DNA from 2 places in the Paenibacillus sp. JCM 18996 genome. Region 2 is predicted to be linked to the other one. Evidence: riboswitches for the same ligand, from Rfam matches in the RefSeq annotation. Region 2 holds a riboswitch; the other holds the start of a gene.
The links. A riboswitch is a leader RNA that binds a small molecule or an ion and turns the genes downstream of it on or off. The one in region 2 is predicted to bind thiamine pyrophosphate.
Positions count from the first base shown of each region.

Region 1: it holds a riboswitch for thiamine pyrophosphate, as region 2 does, so the genes downstream of both, ACZ5N7_RS06820 (thiamine phosphate synthase) here and ACZ5N7_RS19215 (ABC transporter substrate-binding protein) in region 2, are expected to answer to the same signal.

Region 1 is NZ_AP043884.1:1,385,506-1,388,920, forward strand. It holds gene thiS (sulfur carrier protein ThiS) at 1-37, opposite strand, end outside; gene thiO (glycine oxidase ThiO) at 41-1,180, opposite strand; gene ACZ5N7_RS06820 (thiamine phosphate synthase) at 1,186-1,797, opposite strand; TPP riboswitch at 1,943-2,042, opposite strand; gene glgA (glycogen synthase GlgA) at 2,201-3,415, opposite strand, start outside.
Region 2 is NZ_AP043884.1:3,880,748-3,884,162, reverse strand. It holds gene ACZ5N7_RS19220 (thiamine-binding protein) at 1-89, opposite strand, end outside; gene ACZ5N7_RS19215 (ABC transporter substrate-binding protein) at 113-1,153, opposite strand; TPP riboswitch at 1,216-1,326, opposite strand; gene ACZ5N7_RS19210 (S-layer homology domain-containing protein) at 1,532-3,415, opposite strand, start outside.

The DNA of each region.
Region 1 (3,415 bases), 1.4 Mb from region 2:
CCTCAAGCTCGGTTCCGTTGATCGTAAGTACTTTCATTTTTTATATTCCTCCTGCCGTAAGAGAAGCGCTGTGCCGGTCGGGGCGAAAAGCGTCCAGATCCATGCCGGCCGTCCGCTTGCCCGAGATCAGGTCCGCTACAAGCTCCCCTGTAATCGGGCTTAGCAGAATCCCGTTCCGGTAGTGTCCTGCCGCCGCAAACAACCCTATGCAGCCCGGTACCTCCCCCAGATAAGGCAGCCCGTCCCGTGTCTGCGGCCTGAGTCCCGCCCATGACTTTTCCAATCTGGCCGCGGCGATCGAAGGCACGAGACGCACCGCTTTTTCCATTAAGCCCATCAGTCCTCCCACACTGACTGTCAAATCATAGGAACCTGCAACCATCGTAGCGCCTACAAGGATTCGGCCGCCGCGTTTGGGGACCAGGTAGCATCCCTTTGAAAATATCGTCGTTTCCAATAGAGGCTTCTGTGTGACGGCCGAAAAGCATTCTCCTTTGACCGGATAAAGATCCAGTGAAAGCCCGGCTTGCGTGAGCAGTCCTTTACTTCCGACCGCGCCTGCCACTACGACCCGTTCGCACAACACCGTGCCTTCTTCCGTGATTAAGCCGTTCACCCGATCCCCGTCGATAATCAACGATTTCACCTCGGTGTACTCCTTTACCGCGGCTCCCAGCGCTGCGGCTGCTTTCACATAAGCCTCCGACAGCTCAGGGGCCAACACCTGGCCGTCGCCTGGGATGTACACGGCTCCGCAGATCTGCTGCGTCAAAGCGGGCTCCACTTCCCGCGCCTGCTCGGGAGTCAGCCATTCCGCCCGCTCCCCTGCCTCGACCTGAAAAGCGATCATGCCTCGGCACTCTTCCGCCTGCTCGGAGGTTGCGGCAACCTTCAGCAGCCCTTTTTGCACCAGGCCGATGTCGATGCCGGTCAGCTCCTTCAGCTCTTCCGCGATAAGAGGAAATTTGGCTCTGCTGAGCCGGGCCAGGTCGAAGAACGGCCCTTTCTCATGCATTTCGGACTGCGCTCCCAGCATTCCACCCGCCGCGCTTGAAGCGCCGGAGCCTGTGCGGCCCTTTTCCAGCAGTAGAACCTTGAACCCCTTTTTCGCCAGATGGAATGCGACCGACCCACCAATCGCACCTCCGCCGACAACTGCCACATCGTAGTGTTCTGCCATATTCATTAACTCCCGTTGTGTAAAATTTGATAGTACGCCTGCGCCGTGTCCACAGGATCAACCGCTTCGAGGATACCGCTCATCACGGCAATGCCCGCCGCACCGGCGTCCAGCACTTCTGCGGCATTTAACGGAGTCAGTCCGCCGATGGCGATAACCGGCACCTTCACTTTCGCAATCACTTCACGGAGCGCTTCAACGCCTCTCGCTGCCATGCCCGGTTTTGACGCTGTCGGAAACACATGGCCGAATATCAGGTAATCCGCGCCCTCCTCTTCGGCCAGTACCGCCTCATCTGCGGAATGAACGGATTTGCCTGCAGCCAGGCCCGGAAATACTGCCTTCGCCTGCGCAACATCCAGGCTGTGATACGCCAGATGAACGCCGTACACATACATGGCGGCCGCGACATCGGCCCGGTCGTTGACAATAATTCTTCTCGGGTCGACACCCGCCATGAGTAATTGTTTAATGCCTTCGCACAGCTCGCGGGCCGTCCTGTGTTTCTCGCGCAGATGGAAAAAAGTTACCCAAGGATAAATCTGCGCGGCAATTGCGGCCACTTCAGCCATGGACTGCTTGCCTGTAGAAACGATGTGCAGTTCTTTTGGCCTCATAAGCACCTCCTTGAACAAAATAATCCCGGATACGCGCAGGGCTTAGGTGTGGAATCGCTGTTTTTGCGTGAGCCCGAAACTCACAAAAAAGACCACTTTTCCGATGAAAAGTGGTCGTCCCGGCTTGGTATACTCAAACCTTGAAACGGTACGCTCACCACTTCCCTACGCTGGCATAAACCAGATCAGGTTCAGAGGGTCCGGAGATGTTCCGTCTCAGCCGTATGGCACCCCTAGTGATACTTAGCATTCATATGATCGTAAATTATAGCACGAAGTTGCAGCGTTGAGAACCTTTTTTACTGACGCGCTGTAAAAAGAAACAAAGCCGGCCCGCAGGCCGGCTGTGCAAGATATGCACCCGCAGTTCAACCTTCGCAGGTATGTGCATACATCTTTGGCGTTATGGAAGGAATGGCACGCTTTCTTCAGAGGCCTTCTTTTCAGAAGCATTCTCTTGCGGCTCGTTATCCGGCGTATGTTCCGTGACGTTGTCCGTCTCGTTTTCCGGCATATTTTCCGTGACGCTGCCCGGCTCGTTTTCCGGCATATCTTCCAGGACGCCATCCGCCTCGTTTTCCGGCTCATCCAGCGCAATCCTTTCTTCGGGAACGGTAATCCTCTCGTACAGTTCAATGTACTTCTGAGCCGATTTACTCCAGGAGAAATCGCACTTCCTGATGTTGCCGTGAATGGCGGACCAGGCATCCGCATCATGGTAAAACTCCAATGCCCGGCGCACGGTATGGAGCATGTCGTGCGCGTTAAAATTGGTGAAGCTGAAGCCGTTGCCTTCCTTCGTAAATTCATTGTACGGCTGTACCGTATCCTTCAGTCCGCCGGTTTCCCGCACGATCGGCACGGAGCGGTAGCGAAGCGCGACCAGCTGGCCGATACCGCACGGCTCGAATTGGGAGGGCATCAGGAACAAGTCCGAAGCGGCGTACATTCTTCTGGCCAGTTCCTCATCGAACGTGATATGAGTTGAAACCTTGTCCGGATACCGCCAGGCCGCGTACCTGAACATCTCCTCATATCTATGCTCACCCGTCCCGAGAATCACCCATTGGGCATCCGCCTGCATGAGCTCCTCCAGCACACCGGCAATCAAATCGAGCCCTTTCTGCTCCACCAGCCTGGTTACGAGGGCGATCATCGGGATGTCCCTGCCCGCCGGGAGCCCGAACTGCTCTTGCAGCAGCACTTTGTTCATCTTCTTTTTCACCAGGGAATCCCGGTAATTGATAAAAAGCCGCGGATCCTTCATCGGATCGAACTCCTCGTAATCGATGCCGTTGACAATGCCGTGCAAACGGTCGGATTGGCTCCTCAGCAGGCTGTCCAGATTTTCCCCGAAATAAGGCGTCTGGATCTCTTCCGCATAGGTGGGACTGACCGTCGTAATCACATCGGAGTACAGCAGACCGCCTTTCAAAAAGCTCGCCCCCCCATGAAGCTCAAGCGCGTATCCGTGGAGATGTTCTTCTCCCAGCCCGGCCAGTTCCCTGAACTGGTCTTTCCCAAAGATGCCCTGGTACTTCATATTGTGGATGGTGATCATAAATTTCATATTGGCAAAATCCGGCAGGTTCCAGTAATGCGCCTTAAACAGCACCGG
Region 2 (3,415 bases):
ACCTCAATAGCCCGGTCCACATAAGGGATGACGTCTTCATTGTTTACGGTTTTCGGTATAATTTGAATGCTGAGCAGCGCGTTGGCCATTTGATAACCACTCCTTATCTCGCTTATTTGGATTCCGGAAGGAACTGATTCGTAAATGCTGCGTCCGCGTCAAGCTTCTTTTCCAGCAGTTTATGGTCCTGCATCCAGGCCGCGTAATTTTCCCACACAGACTTCTTCTGCTCGCCCCAGCGGGGAGCGTCGTCCTGATATTTCGGGCTGAGCCACTTCTGGCTGGCGACGACGAGATTTTTATCGAGGTCCGGATTCGCCTTCAGCAGAATGCCTGCCGCCTCTTCAGGCTTCTGGATCGCATATTGATAGCCTTTGGCAGTTGCCGCCATAAAAGCCTTCACCGTGTCCGGCTTCTCCTTGATCATCTTCTCGTTTGTTACGATCACCGGAGTGTAGTAATCCAGCTTCGGATCGTATTTATTCAGATAGATCATATTAATCGGTTCCTTGCGCAGCTCCGCCTGTATGCCCGTCCAACCGTAATATATCCAGGAGAAGTCAATGTCTTTTTTAATCGCAGTGAAGAAGTCGGCTTCCCCCACATTGACGATTTTCACTTTGGACACATCGGCTTTTTCACCGGACATTAACGATTGCAGCATCGCTTCCTCTACGGGAGAACCAAAGCCTCCATAGGTTTTTCCTTCAAAATCTTTGGGAGCTTTAATGTTCTTGGCTGCCGGAGACGCAAAGCCGGACGTATTATGCTGAATCACGGCAGCGATGGACACAAGCGGCACCCCTTGCAGCCGCGCTTGCGTAACCCCTTCCTGATAGCTGACTCCAAAAGGAGCCTCCCCTGAAGCCACCATCGCGTCGGCGCCGCCCGAGCCAGGCTGGATTATTTCTATATCCAATCCTTCCTTCTCATAAAAGCCTTGGTCCTTGGCGACATACAGCCCGGTGTGATTCGTATTGGGAGTCCAATCGAGCACTACTTTCATATGGGTCAACGGTTTCGAGCCCGTTTGCGGAGCCGCTGCGTTCGAACCCGGTTCAGCCTTCTTGGCTCCAGCCCCGCATCCTGTAAGGCCCGCCACCAGCAGCCCGCTCATCAACCATTTCATTGCTTTTCTCTGTCTGATTTTCATTCCCCATCCTCCTATAGTCCGGACAAATTAAAAAGCGCCCCTGATCAAGGAGCGCATAGATGCACATGAATAGCACTAATTCCTACGCTGGCATTATCCAGATCAGGTTAAAGGGTCAGTATCTTGAGGGATACAATCTCAGCCGGCCAATTCCAGCTCCCCTGGCGTTATTTAATTTGGCTTAGTTTAACATGGACTTATTATAAGCCTAAGCATTGGAAATGTCCACTAGCGGTCTGGGCAATCAGTCTGGGCAGCCGCATTTTCTTTTTTAGCGCAAAACAGGGCTGTCCTCAAGCAGATTTGTCCGCTCTTCGGATAACCCTGTTTACGATAATTCCCTACTCATTTAAAGCATTGGCATCAACTGTTAAGTGTCTACCCTTGTTTAACGATAATTGTAACATTTGACTGAAGCCCCGAATGATCCCTCAATATCCCGGAAACGGTGAGTGTCTCGCTTCCAAGCTGCTCTCTCAGCTTACCGACCGATATTCCGTTGTTTTGAGGATCAAATCGATCACCTAGAAACTCCCGCACAGTCATGTGCGCCATTCCATTTTGGAACGGGACCGTTCTGGTAAGACCGTTTGACGTAACCGACAGCTGATAAGAGTCGTCTGATGCATTAATTGTGAATCCTGTCACCATTTCTGTGTCTGGCCACGATTTGAGGACTATAAATGAGATTCGATTGCTGCTCTCAATAGAAGCGAATTCATTTCTGCTATTGATTTCTGCTGCAGTGGATTTAATAATAGGTGCCACTGTATCAGTAGTGATGAGGATCGTTAAAGTCACCGTGGATTGATTGCCGGACGTATCGGTCAAGGTTCCGGCTATGGTCAAATTCTTGCCGCCCATTGCGCGTTTGAGCGTACCTACTGTGATACCGTCCTGTTGGGGATCCAACTTGCCAAGCAAATCTTTTACAGCGAGATTCACGCTGCCGTCGTTAAAATACACGGATCTGCTTACCCCACCGGCAGTGAATGTAAGCTGTTTGGCTTCTTTGGACGATTTCATTTTAAAGTCGGTGATTCTTGATGAATCCGATATTGTCGACGGAATCTCGAGCGTCACGAAATTGCCTGTTTGAATCATTGCCGTAATATCATTACCTGCAATCACGGCGGATGCATTAATCAACACCGGTGCCGGGGCATTCGAATCTTTGACCAGCCTCAGCAGTACAATGGACTTACGGTTGGGATTACCGGAAATGTCCCTTAATTCACCGCTTACTTCCAAGCTTTGTTTGCCAAGTAAATCTCTTAAGGTTCCAACGGCAACCCCATTGCCTTGCGGATCAATGGAAGGACCGAGCAATTCGCTCACGGTTGCGTTGGCCTGGCCGTTGCGGAACGTAATTGTTCTTGTGATGCCGTTCATAACCGTTACAATTAATTTGTCCGCATTGCTGCTGGCGTTAATTGTAAAGCCTGTTACCATATCCGAACTGTTCAAGCCACTAGACAGGGTAAATGTGATTTGATTTCCAGCGACATTCGCTTGCACATCATTTCCGCCAATCTTCGCGGCTGCCGAGATAACCATCGGTGCGGCCGCGCCGTCCCCGCTTCCTTGCTCCAGCTGTGCAATCGTATTCTCTGCGGAAACCAGTACATTTAAGTTGGTGATATCCGCATCTTTCGCACCCAACGCTTGCGCATCTCTCACTTTAGCACGGGCTGCGATAACTGCCGGTTTGTCCGTGAGCGTTATTATGCCGGGCAGCGACCTGATCGCTTGAATAGCCGATTGCACCGCTTCGTTTTTCATTTCTGTCAGCCTGCTCTCCGATTGGACCAATTTCGATAACTCGTTGACGTTGAAAGTCGCCCCAAGGCTTAGGGCTCCGTTCACCAATTCACGCGCCCGGCCCACTGCCGCTTTATCACTGGCAGTTATCGTCGCAGGCAGTGCGTTAATGGCATTGATAGCAGCCGTTTTGGCTCGGTCTTTTAAGGCAGTGTCGCTGCCTGTCAATACTACACTGACCACCGTAGTGGACTGAACAGTAGTAACGGTTCCGTTAGAAATAAGACTGGCAGTTGTAATATTGACAAGTCTAATTGTGGCAATCGTCGTGTTCTGCGCAACGTTGATAGTAGACCCTTCCGTGGCCACGATAATGGTAGTGGCAGAAAACAAGCCGACAAATTTCACTTGTTGATTCTCGGCCCCCGCTGTAGTCACCACTTGATTCACAGTGCCGCTGGAGTTGATGGTTACAGCAGCAGCGACCTGGATTTGCGAAAC